Regions from separate parts of the Paenibacillus sp. J22P143 genome, predicted to be linked through region 1. Evidence: riboswitches for the same ligand, from Rfam matches in the RefSeq annotation. Region 1 holds a riboswitch; each other region holds the start of a gene.
The links. Region 1 has a riboswitch for cyclic di-GMP ahead of AC58PQ_RS22665 (diguanylate cyclase domain-containing protein). Riboswitches for the same ligand answer to the same signal wherever they lie in the genome.

Region 2: it holds a riboswitch for cyclic di-GMP, as region 1 does, so the genes downstream of both, AC58PQ_RS17750 (hypothetical protein) here and AC58PQ_RS22665 (diguanylate cyclase domain-containing protein) in region 1, are expected to answer to the same signal.
Region 3: it holds a riboswitch for cyclic di-GMP, as region 1 does, so the genes downstream of both, AC58PQ_RS16545 (PilZ domain-containing protein) here and AC58PQ_RS22665 (diguanylate cyclase domain-containing protein) in region 1, are expected to answer to the same signal.
Region 4: it holds a riboswitch for cyclic di-GMP, as region 1 does, so the genes downstream of both, AC58PQ_RS06000 (GGDEF domain-containing protein) here and AC58PQ_RS22665 (diguanylate cyclase domain-containing protein) in region 1, are expected to answer to the same signal.

The regions. Positions count from the first base shown of each region.
Region 1 is NZ_JCAUAQ010000021.1:69,808-72,927, reverse strand. It holds gene AC58PQ_RS22670 (FadR/GntR family transcriptional regulator) at 1-624, shown strand, start outside; gene AC58PQ_RS22665 (diguanylate cyclase domain-containing protein) at 858-1,895, opposite strand; cyclic di-GMP riboswitch class I at 1,967-2,058, opposite strand; gene AC58PQ_RS22660 (YwrJ family protein) at 2,540-3,120, opposite strand, start outside.
Region 2 is NZ_JCAUAQ010000012.1:117,200-120,319, forward strand. It holds gene AC58PQ_RS17745 (NAD(P)/FAD-dependent oxidoreductase) at 1-637, shown strand, start outside; gene AC58PQ_RS17750 (hypothetical protein) at 722-1,156, opposite strand; cyclic di-GMP riboswitch class I at 1,225-1,312, opposite strand; gene AC58PQ_RS17755 (hypothetical protein) at 1,460-1,588, shown strand; cyclic di-AMP (ydaO/yuaA leader) riboswitch at 1,784-1,935, shown strand; gene AC58PQ_RS17760 (APC family permease) at 2,036-3,120, shown strand, end outside.
Region 3 is NZ_JCAUAQ010000011.1:15,590-18,709, reverse strand. It holds gene prfA (peptide chain release factor 1) at 1-3, opposite strand, end outside; gene ychF (redox-regulated ATPase YchF) at 37-1,137, opposite strand; gene AC58PQ_RS16545 (PilZ domain-containing protein) at 1,216-1,950, opposite strand; cyclic di-GMP riboswitch class I at 2,064-2,150, opposite strand; gene tadA (tRNA adenosine(34) deaminase TadA) at 2,426-2,863, shown strand; gene AC58PQ_RS16535 (DUF1648 domain-containing protein) at 2,872-3,120, opposite strand, start outside.
Region 4 is NZ_JCAUAQ010000002.1:526,624-529,743, forward strand. It holds gene AC58PQ_RS05995 (MASE4 domain-containing protein) at 1-451, shown strand, start outside; cyclic di-GMP riboswitch class I at 612-704, shown strand; gene AC58PQ_RS06000 (GGDEF domain-containing protein) at 1,135-1,647, shown strand; gene AC58PQ_RS06005 (hypothetical protein) at 1,773-2,213, shown strand; gene AC58PQ_RS06010 (hypothetical protein) at 2,252-2,443, shown strand; gene AC58PQ_RS06015 (hypothetical protein) at 2,611-2,868, opposite strand; gene AC58PQ_RS06020 (hypothetical protein) at 3,114-3,120, opposite strand, start outside.

The sequences.
Region 1 (3,120 bases):
AAGATGGGGGATAAGCTTCCTTCTACGAAGGAGCTGTCCGAGCGCTTCGGCGTCGGGCGTTCCACGATGAGGGAAGCGCTAAGCGCCTTGAAAGCGATGGGTCTCATTGAGATTCGGCAGGGCGGTGCGTGTCGTGTCATACGGCAAGCACCTGCCGAGGTTTCCCTGCCAGAATGGACGTCGCTTCGCATGAATCGAACGACGCTCCTGGAGCTCATGGAAGTGAGACAATCGCTAGAGATTTCAATTGCATCGATTGCTGCGCGGAAAAGAACAGCTGAGGACTTAGCGCAGCTGCAGCGCATCATGCAAGACATGGAGAGCTCCGTAGGCAATGACGCTGAGGGTGAACGAACCGATCTTGCTTTCCATGAGCTGCTCGTTCTAGCGACACACAACGCCATTATGGTGCAGACGTGTGACTCGATCCGCAATGCGATGGAAATGATGATTCGCGACATCCGCCGTGCGGAGCTGTATGCGAATCAGGAAGTGGCTGTCCAGCTTTTGAAGGAACATAAAGTGATTTATGAAGCGATTCTAAACGGAGATCCCGTGCTGGCTTCTGAGGCGATGCGCGAGCATCTGGAGCATGTGGAGAGTATTTTGATCAAATATATTTGAATAACCAGAGGGCCTTCCCACTATGCGATAAGCTGAGGGGAAGGTTTTTTCTTTGAAATATAAAGATTTATTTGTTCGGCTCAATAAGTCGGCTATATTCCTCCGTGGACGCGTTCGTCCATAGAGGCAGCATAGGGAAGTGGTCTTGCGGGCGGAATTAGCCGAAAAAATGGACTAACCCGAGAGAAGCGGTGAAGGGGAACGTGGTGGACTCTTCCGAAGGCAGGGTGCAGCTAACCTTGCAAAGAGTGTTCAAAGACAATTCTCTGGGAACATTTCATTTGCATACCTGGTTGGAAAAATTGGTAATTGTTTCGACCCTGCTCTTTCGCTGCATACATGGCTTGGTCTGCATGATTAAGCAAAAGCTCCTGTGTATCTCCATCGTAAGGATATATGGAAATACCAATATTCGTAGACACATAGATGTCGCCAATTTCCATATGAAAAGGAATCTCCAGCAAGGCGATGATGTTCTGGGCTTGTTCCGTAATTTTTTGTTGATCACCTTGGGGAAGTAGGATGACAAATTCATCCCCACTCAACCGGGAGACGGATCCATGTATGGGTAAACAACTAGCAAGTAAAGCAGCGAATCTTTGAAGCGTGTGATCCCCAATCAAATGACCGAAAGAGTCATTAATCCATTTGAACCGATAAATATCCAAAAACATAACGCCTAAGGTCTCATTGTTTTGTTGAGCACGAGATAGAGCACGCTCAAAAAGCTCATTAAATTGATTGCGATTAGGCAATCCCGTTAAATGATCAAAGTACGCTAATTGATGCATCAGTTCTTCGGATTTCCTGATTTCGGTTAAGTCCCGCAGGCAGGCTGTATACATCTTATTTCTCCCATAAACCATATCCGTTATGATAATTTCGGCCGGAAATGTGCTGTGGTCCGCTCGGTAAGCCGTAATTTCGATGCGTTTGCCCACGATGGAATCCGACTTCTGATGCAGCAGTTGATATAAACTAGCAGCAGCTTGTCCATCCTGATCGATAGAAAATAGGAAATGGAATAAAGTACGTTTAAGCGCCTCTTCACGCTTGTATCCGAATATGGCTTCTGCTGCAGGATTACATTCAATAATCTTGCCCTCAGATGTAAACATGAGAATACAATCGATGGCTGATTCATAAATGGAAGCCCCAATAAGGAACCTCGAACGGATGGCTCTCGTTCTGAATGCGACGAGAAGACCTACTAGAAGACCGATCAGTGCACCGCAAACGGTTATAAGAACGGAGATACTTACAATTGGCAAATGAGAGCCCTCCTACGATTTTCACGAAATAAAAAAAGGATCATCCCGAATAAAGGATCATCCCCTTCATATCCGGCAACCTGTCAACCATAGCATCCCATTCGGAATGCGTTAGGCCATGGCTTTGCGTCTCATTGTTTCCAATGATTTGCCCTTTTCAATGCTGTTTCATTATTATAGTGTAGGTGAAATTCACCTGTATATAGCAATAAACGTTGTCTCATGTCGAACGTAAAAAAAGTTTTGTAATTGGGGCATATTCTTGCTTGAAGTTGAATAAAACCGGCTTAGGCACTGTGAAAAAGTGGCTAAGCCGGTTTTTGTCATTGGATTTTAAACGATGAAATCACGTTGTCATTCCCAGTAGTGGCTAAGTTGCTGTTATCGGCCGTTAACACAAAATTTATCAATCGAAAGCACAAAAATGATCATGTGAAAGCGTGTCCAATCTCTCTAGAATTAGCTTTACATTAGGATGGAAGCATGCTGCCAGAGGACTAATTTTTTCGTCTAGCTAAACACCCAAACATATTAGTCCATTGTCTCATAAAATGAGGTGTGCATAGTTGCATATTTCAACCTTTTTTCGAACGACCTTCCCCTAGAAGGTCGTTTTTTTATTTTGAAAAAATATCCTTCATCAATCATGGCGTATATACCGTTTTTAAATGCTGTAAATTCCAAATTACTTTATCTCCACTTGCGTTTATCAGCTCTATTGAACCACTATCCGCTTTGTAAAGTAAGCCTATTTTCTTCGTGTTATCTCCAAGATCAAAAACAACTAGGTTTCCCTCCAATTTTTTACATTGCCCTTCAAAAGTTCTGGATAAGGTAATGTTGAAAGGACTCAATGGAAGTGATTGACTATTAAGCGAATAAGGTGTGAGATGAGCGTGATAAGGAATTAACCATTTTAGGTGATTCATAGAGACAAACATAGTTTTATAGACCGGCGAGTAGAAGACGAAATAATCATTCATAATACTGGTTAAATAACCATGGATTGTTTTATTGCCAGTTACATAAATCTCTACAAATCGCCCTTTTGCATTATTTAATATCTTTCGAAATGAGAGGCTGTCCTCCTGATAATCGATTGGCGTTTCATCAGATAATTGCTCGGGTTCCGTACTAGACTCTGGATTCAGTCTTACATTCTGTACGTTGACTAAGGGGATATAATAGAACTGTTGATTATTGACCATGACCATGATATCCAACC
Region 2 (3,120 bases), on a different contig from region 1:
AGCTTCCCCTTCGGCGCTGCCGCCCGGGCTTCCTGAGGATCTGATCGAATACGGGATGGAAGTGATGCGCCGCAAAGGCGTGCAATATAAGCTATCGACCGCGATCAAGGCATGCACACCGGAAGGGGTAATTCTGGGTAATGGCGAGTTCATTCGCGCAGGCACGGTAGTCTGGTCGGGAGGGATTCGCGGCAATTCCTTGCTGCAGCAAGCGGGGTTCGAGGTTCAGCGGGGCCGGGTAAAAGTAGATAGCTGCTTGCGTTCGTATCCGTTTCCAGAGATCTTCATTACGGGCGATTGCTCGATTGTTACAGGCCCAGAGGGTACGCCATATCCCGCAAATGCGCAGATTGCCGTCCAACAGGGCTATAATGCAGCTAGGAATCTGATTCAGACGGCTCGAGGCAAAGAAATGAAGCCTTTTGTATATGATTTCAAAGGCACGGTTGCATCCCTAGGCCGGGGGGAGGCTGTTGGTCTACTCAAAGTCAAGAAAGTGAAAGGCCGTCTGGCCTCACTTATCAAAAAAATGATCGATGCCCGCTATTTATACCTCATCGGCGGTATTCCACTCATTTGGAAGAAGATGATTTGGAAGCAAAAATCCACAACTCGCAATTATCATGTGCCGAATTAATGTCCTCATATCGACAAGAAAGCTGAATTGAGAGGTCCGAATGGGATCACAATTCAGCTTTTTTAATTTAGCTTAGTTTTTCATTTAGTTTACAGTTGAAATATAAGAACTATAAGCTGGTGCAGTTAATTGAGTAAGTGTGTATGGAGCTGTATAGTAATTTGTATTTAATGTACTATTCATCATTTTTAGTCGATAAGTTTGTCCTATACTTTGTGTATACTTTCTTATTCCTAAACCATAACTACATCCTGCAAAGTATAAGGGGGTATTTGTATAAGCTACATCTGACCATGTACCGTTTGGATTTTGTACTTGCCAAATTGGTTTTCCTGATGAAAACTCTTTAGTGTTTGGAATTTTCAACGATATGTCATTTGTAGTAGTGTAGTAATATGCTTGAGTTATTTTCACATTAGTTTGTTGGTCAATAAGTGTTGCTGCAAATGCTCCTTGTGCCCCGATAAATGATAAAGTTAATACCATCACCATCATCATTAGTTTCGTTAATTTCTTCATAATAGAACCCTCCAAATATAATTTTGAATTAAACTTATAGAGAGCCTAAAAGTATGTTGCTTACTTTAATAGGTAACCCAGCCATCGTAGATGTTCCCATCCGTAGACCTGTTGGCTTTGCGTCGCTTCCTTTCAGAAGGTTTGCCCGTTTCTATTTGTTTAATAGCATGGTCTAATTATATGATGTTTTTCGACAAGTTACTAGAGGAACTAGAGCCATTAAGGCTGCACTAATCCACCACTAACTTCAATATTTATTCAAATAAATGTATTATTATTCATAAAAACGCAAGGGGTAATACGATGACATATGTGATTAGAAAAGTAGAAGTGAAAGATTTAGAGGCATTAACAGAGCTGATGTATGCTTATATTGTAGGCTTTTATAAGAAGCCGCGACCCGAGACGGCTGATATTCATCTTAATGACTAACCAATGTTTGAAGAAAGCAACTTCCATTTTGCTCGAAATACCTTGAATCACTACGAGAATGGAAGATAATCAATGAATCAACTGAATGTAAGCGAATTATTGAGGGATTCGGGTACAGGAAAAGACCTTTTTACGTTTTTTCCCTCCTTTACTATGTTGGAAGAAGAGAGTAGTATTCAACTCGTACCTGAACAGTTGAATATTTCGCTTAATTTTCTGATAAGAAAAGCGGGGGAACCACGAGTAACATGGGGTGAATAACGGTGCTGATACCAAGTACCTTTTAGGGCAGATTTCTCGCGGCCCGAACCCGACAGCTAACCTCGTAAGCGATCGTGAGAAAGGAGAACATGTGTCTAAAACACAAGGTCAATCCTTGTGTTTTTTTGCGTCCATTTTCCAAATTAGTTCATTGAGATTAGTTTTTATTGGAGGAACAACCACAAAATGACAAGTGATTCATTGAAGAAAATTGTGTTTGGCAAGCCGCTAAAGTCGAGCGAGATTGAGTCGGAGAAACTGCCTGTTTGGAAAGCACTTCCCATCCTGTCTTCGGATGCATTATCTTCTGTATCCTATGGGACGGAACAAATTCTGTTAGAGCTCGCAACCGTTGGGATTGCTGCATTTGCGTTTTCCTTGCCCATTGCCATTTCCATTATTGCGTTGATTTTACTGCTCGTGTTGAGCTATAGACAAGTTATTGAAGCCTACCCCATGGGCGGCGGCGCTTATATGGTTACCAAAGAAAATTTAGGAATGGTATGGGGACGACTAACGGGTGTCTCGCTCCTGATCGATTACACCTTAACGGTAGCGGTTTCGATCTCAGCCGGTGTACAGGCGATTACGTCGGCCTTTCCTTCCACAGTGCCTTATATTGTGCCATTAACGCTATTTCTAGTTTGGATTATGGTGTGGCTCAATTTGCGAGGTACTTCTGAATCAGGGACTGTATTCGCGATACCAACGTACTTTTTTATCTTTTGTATCCTTTTATTAGTTGGTAAAGGCGTATTCGATTTACTGACGGGCTCACTCCATACGCATGCGATCGAATTCGCACCAAGCTCAGCGACGAACTCATTAACATTATTCGTACTTCTTAAGGCGTTCTCATCCGGTTGTTCAGCTGTAACAGGAATCGAAGCGATTTCAGATGCTGTCCCGCATTTCCGAACACCTTCCGTCAAAAATGCAAACCGTACGCTCCTCTCCTTAGGCGGCTTATTGGCCATCGTGTTCGGTGGAGTAACGCTGATCGCCTTAGGCTATGGCGTTGCACCTGATCATAACGGGCATACATCGGTTCTATCGATGGTGACGGAGCAAGCTTTTGGCCGCGGAGTCATGTACTATGCGACCCAAATCGCGACGATGCTCATTCTAGTACTAGCTGCGAATACAAGCTTTAATGGATTCCCAATTTTGGCGTCGATTATGGCCCAAGACAAAAACTTCCCGCGCATGTTCTCTTTCCGGGGGGATCGACTTTCGTATCACTATGGCATCATTACGCTAGGCGTATTGGC
Region 3 (3,120 bases), on a different contig from region 1:
CATAGGGGATCACTCCTTTCTCTATTTTATAAATCATTAAACATTGAAACGGAAATGCATAACGTCGCCGTCATTCACCACGTACTCTTTACCTTCAAGACGCACTTGGCCTTTTTCCTTAGCACCAGCCATCGATCCTGCAGCTGACAAATCGTTGTACGACACAACTTCCGCACGAATGAATCCACGTTCGAAATCCGTATGAATCACGCCTGCCGCTTGCGGAGCTTTCGTTCCTTTACGGATCGTCCATGCTCTAACTTCTTGCACGCCAGCTGTGAAATACGTGTACAAGCCTAGTTTTCTATATGCTGCTTTGATCAATCTATTCAAGCCGGACTCTTGAAGTCCCAACTCTTCCAGGAACATCGCTTTTTCTTCTTCTTCCAGCTCAGCAATTTCGGATTCAACCTTCGCGCTAATGGAAACGACTTCGTTGTTTTCTTTCTCAGCGAATGCCTTCACAATTTTAACGTATGCATTGTCGTCCGCAGTTGCAACTTCATCTTCACTCACGTTTGCCGCGTAGAGCACTGGCTTCATCGTTAGCAAATGAAGATCGCGAACTAGCAGGCGCTCATCTTCTGTCAAATCCAAGCTGCGTGCTGGCATATCGTTATATAAGGCTTCTTTGATACGTTCCAAACACTCAACCTCAGCAACCACCTTCTTGTCGCCGCCTTTGAGGTTTTTGCGTGAACGCTCGATCTTTTTATCAACCGACTCAATGTCTGCCAAAATCAATTCAAGATTAATCGTCTCGATGTCGCCAATCGGATCAACTTTCCCAGAAACGTGAGTAATATTATCATCCTCAAAACAACGCACAACATGCACAATCGCATCAACTTCACGGATGTGTGCTAGAAATTTATTTCCAAGGCCCTCGCCTTTGCTCGCACCCTTAACTAAACCCGCAATGTCAACGAATTCGAAGGCCGTCGGCACGATACTCTTAGGCACAACGATTTCCACCAGCTTCTGCAATCTCTCGTCTGGTACTTCAACTACCCCAACATTCGGATCGATCGTACAGAACGGATAATTCGCAGATTCTGCCCCCGCCTGTGTAATTGCATTAAACAATGTCGATTTTCCTACGTTCGGTAGACCGACGATACCTGCTTTCAAAGCCATTGTCGTTACAACTCCTTAATTTTCGAAAATCATCCTTCTTATTATATAGTACTTGGAGGGCAAAAAAAAGCCTGCAAGCTATCGATTCGCCGCAGACTTTTTTTCCATTGCTATTTTGAACTCGTCATCCCGCTTTTGCACGAAGTACGTTTTGATCTGATTCCGCAAAATAAAACCGCGCAGCGCATTGCTTTGTTCAGCGGGAACGCTTTCAAAGCTAGCACCATAATAATAGGTGTCCTCTAGCTTTTCTTTCCTTATAATTTCCAACTGACAAGGCATATCGAAGCCCAACTCTAATTGCACGTAAAGTGTACATTTTATATGTAGAATCTTATCAATCATGCCATTGTCGTCTATCGTAAAACCGATACCATTCATCGAAATATTTTTAATTGAAATATCTATCGGGGTTTCAAGCTGTTGGGGCTCCTTTTGATTCGCATTCTGAAATTCGAGGATCTGACCAAATCTTCTTACATTGACCCTTGGGAATTCCCGCTTCTCCGCGAATCTTCTGCGATTCTCAGGTGGATTAATGACAATGAGCGAACCTGGTTCTCTGGCGACAACGGTCGTATGCACGACGAATAGCCCTGATTTGGTATACATCGTAATCTTCACCTTGTCACCCAGTTGGAACACATCATATTCCGGTAGTTCAATTTCCATAATGTCCCCTTGGGCATAGGTCAGAATACCCGTGGATACGAAATCATCCTTCCCTACAACAGCCCGGCAATCGATCAATACTTCCGCATCGTATCCTTCTTTACAACCATATCGCTTCAAAGCATCCTGCTTCATCGCCATGCTCACCTACACCTCGCCCTTTATTGATGGATGTTCATGTATGTTTCCGCACAAAATAGACTGCCCCACAAGAAAGGGACAGTCTATCACCTTAATCAATAAAAGCATCGATTGTCGGTAACCAGACTGCCATAGTTCATTAGAACCTTAGACCCTCAGCTTTGCGTCCTTGCTTTTCAACAAGTTTGCCATTGTCGAACCTTGCTATGAATGTTATGTCGTTCATCATTTATGGTCTAAAAGACCCACTGTTATCACCATTATACGTAGCCTAGTTATTTCTTTCAACTAAAATCCTTGCATGAGCCCTGTTTTTATTGTATGAATGTGTAGTGGAATGAATATCCACAGGTTTACAAGTTATCCACATTGTTATCCACAGCTTGTTAACAACGAATATTTGTTCGGATGTTTATACACATGTGGATAGACTATTATTGCGAGGTGTCCCCCTGTGGATGAACATATCCCCTGGATGAAAGAAGCGATCGGCGAGGCACTGAAGGCCGAAGCAATCCGTGAAGTACCGATCGGCGCCATCGTCGTCCATCAAGGTCAAATTATTGGCCGCGGTTATAATTTACGTGAAACAACCTTAGATCCTCTCGCGCATGCGGAGATGATTGCGATTAAGCAGGCAAGTGAGCATTTACAGGCTTGGCGTCTTCTAGACTGCCAGCTCTATGTGACGCTGGAGCCTTGTCCGATGTGTGCAGGTGCGATCGTGCAAGCACGTATTCCTCAAGTGATTTACGGAACGGTAGATCCGAAGGCAGGCTGTGCGGGGACGTTAATGAACTTGCTGCAGGAGGACCGGTTCAATCACCGGGTCGATGTGGTAAGCGGCGTTTTACAAGAGGAGTGTTCCACGATGTTGACGCAGTTTTTTCGAAAATTGCGCGGGAAGGCGTAAAACCTTCCTTACTTTAACTGGATCGAACGTACGATGAAGAAGATAATTGTGCCAAACAGCATCAGCAGCAGGAAGCCCAGGATCCATACGTTAAGATCAGCGATACCCTTTTTAGCGCTTTGGACAACAGACCATTCAATGAAGCCAAACAGAATTACAATCATCGCTTTTAAACTGTTGATAAATAAACGAGCATTCTGGTATTGTCCATGGGCATTCTCGGTCGTAATTGGGGACGGATAATTATACACATGAGG
Region 4 (3,120 bases), on a different contig from region 1:
CTATTTGAAAGCTTCTCGTACGAAAGATGTTCTTGTGGACGATTCTACTAAGGCAGCAGCGAAATTGGTTCCGTTAACGGGCCTGCATGTAAAAGAAGCTTTGCATCAGTTAGAACAAAATATTGGATTGTATCGGCAATTACTGCAAATGTTTGCTGCGGACCATTGCCAGGACGCAGAGCATATTCGTCGAGCTATAGAATTGGGTGATATGGCACAGGCTGTTTTGTTGACCCATATACTAAGGGGGGTTGCTTTGCATATTGGTGCTTTGGAACTATTAGAATCGGCCGCGAATTTGCAGCATGAGCTTGAGGAGCTTGAGAGTGGTAAAAAAGATCTTGAGCAATCACTTCTTCTATTGTCGAAAGTAAAAGAGGAACTAGCTGTCGTTTTGGAATCAATCTCTAATTTCCTAGTGCAATGTGGCAGGGAAAGGCATCCGAATTAGATCGGATGCCTTATTCTCTTAAATAGATAAGAAATACATAAGCAACAGAAAAGAAATGATTCCCTAATGTTATCGCAATATGTATTGATTAACATTATCCATAGGGTGTCCTAATCCTAGAAGTGAAGATCACTATTAAAAATAACGATTCAAGAATTGAAATAGAATAAGGCAAAATTCTCGAAAGGGAATGACGCAAAGCCATGGGTCTAAAATCCTTATAGATAGGGATCATGATTGCCAGGTTGCAGCCTATATCACCGGTGATAGTTCCGGTGGATAATTCGTGCAACCATTTGGTTCGCGGTTATTTTGCCCTAGCGAGTATGTGAAATAAGGCATATATAGGAGGTTTATAATATGTTTAAATTTTTAAACTCAAAAATGATATGGTGGATATTAATAGCAGTGATAATCCCTATTCCTGGACTTTCAATCTATTTTTTCCAATCAAGAGAACATATATATTTTTTTATGTGGAGTGTCCTGTTATTTCCATCATTTATTTTAATAACACACTATCCATTTTGGAAAACGTATTGGTTTACAATTTTATCTTTTTTAATATATATAAATCTTTAGTGATGTATTATTTTGATCTACCCACAAATAGCGCATCCATATTTTCTTCGATAATTAATGTTTCTATTTTCAGTTTAGTTACACATTACAAACTTCACAATGTGAAACTAGTTAAAGAATTAAATGAATTATCTTTTACAGATCCTTTAACGGGTTTATATAATAGAAGATATTTTAATGAATTTCTTGAAAATCGAATATCATCATGGAAAAGAAGTAACTTTCATCTCGGATTCATTGCTTTTGATATTGATAACTTTAAGCGCATTAATGATAACTACGGTCATCCTGTTGGAGATGAAATATTAAAAAATATCAGTAGTTTAATAAGCTCAAGAATTAGAAAAGAAGATGTATTTGTTAGAATGGGAGGAGAAGAGTTCATTATAGTTGTATGTAATGAAACCAAAGAAAGCCTCTTACTTATAGCTGAAAAATTAAGAAGTTTGATTGAAACAGGTGTATTCGTAAGTGAAGAAAATAAGAAAGGTGTTACGATCAGTATTGGAGTAGCTATGTACAATAATGAACCAATTGATGAAATATTAGAAAAAGCAGATAAAGCTTTATATCTTTCTAAAACAACTGGAAAAAACAAAATTACATTTTATTAAACTCGTATTTAAGAGATTTTTTTGTTGAAAAAAGAAGGGAAGAGTATACTTCATGTATGACTACATCCAGAAAATACGCCTACAAGTTGCGATTAAAGTCTTGTGTTCGTAAGGAATTTACTTTTTTGATTAAGATTATTATTGCTCTCTTCGTAGTCTTTTTATGTAATGATCTTTTTGCTACTGTTCGTCCATTTGAATCATTCGGTAATGATTTAACACTATCAGAATCGAATGCAATAGATTTTCTTCCACACAGTTTCCTTTACTATTTGGAAGGGGCATTATTTTCAGGGTGTTTGTTTGTGTGGATTTCTACTCGTGTTAGCAAAAAGGTTGTACTTGATCTCGTGTTTATTTATATGTCGATACTATTTTCTATTCTTTTATTCGCTGTTGGGATTATTGATGTTATTTTAGAGAAAATGTATGAGATGAACATTTCCCTTTATCATATAGAAATTCTTTTTCCTGTGATAGGAATTGCGGCCATTTTGACATATGTACTCTATTCTTCTTTGCACATTGTGGTGTTATACCGAAAAAAGCTTTTATATCATACCTGATTGCTTATTCTATCTATGTATTTTGGGATATCACGACAGTGATAAATTTTCTTATAAAGGATTTTTGGATTCCTTTGACGTTATTAAATTATTTCCATGTGTTGGCATTTAGTGTTTTCCTTTTGGCAGTTGTTGAGCAGATTGCTAGCTCAGATGCAGAAGAAGGTTTATATTTAGCTGAACCCAAACCAGTCCATCATTATGAGGCGTATTTTGCTGGATCCTTGTGAAGGCAGGGGCACGACTGATGAAGGCCACTGCAATTGAGGAACAACGAACTGAATTAGAAAAAGCGTTACAGCCGATGGGCTGTAACGCATGTATATAAATATACTCTTATACATTGTGTTTTAAATGTTATGTATAATTATTATGGCAATAAATAAATCACTACAAGTTAAGGTTTATCTTCCTGTACTTTTGTCGTTGCTTTTCCATTAGCTACCAACCAAGGTTCGACTACGGTCTTATGATAATGCTTAATTGCAATCTCAATAGCCTGTGTCATATTAAATTCAAGCCCAAATAACTGTTCGGAATGATAGTAGACGATCTGTTCAATCTTATTTCTAAGTTCTGGTGTAGCCTTGAAGGTCATAGTTGGGCTAATACCTTTTGTCTTTAAGTCTTTCTTAGTTTCTTGATTGGATGTCATACCTGTTACCAACTCCATTCATAAGTTAACTCTAGTATAACACCCGTGTAACCACATCGCAATGAATATATAAATTAATACACTGTATTTTGTAGGGGGGAGAAAGGCTACAGAAACCTTTCCCCTCAGATTTACGAAGTAGGGTCGTAGCCTTACAAAAATAATTAAAATCGTTTAAACCCACTTGCTACGGATAATTTCCCAGTCGGTTTCGCCTCCTAAACACTTGATATATCACATAGTTTCTATAAC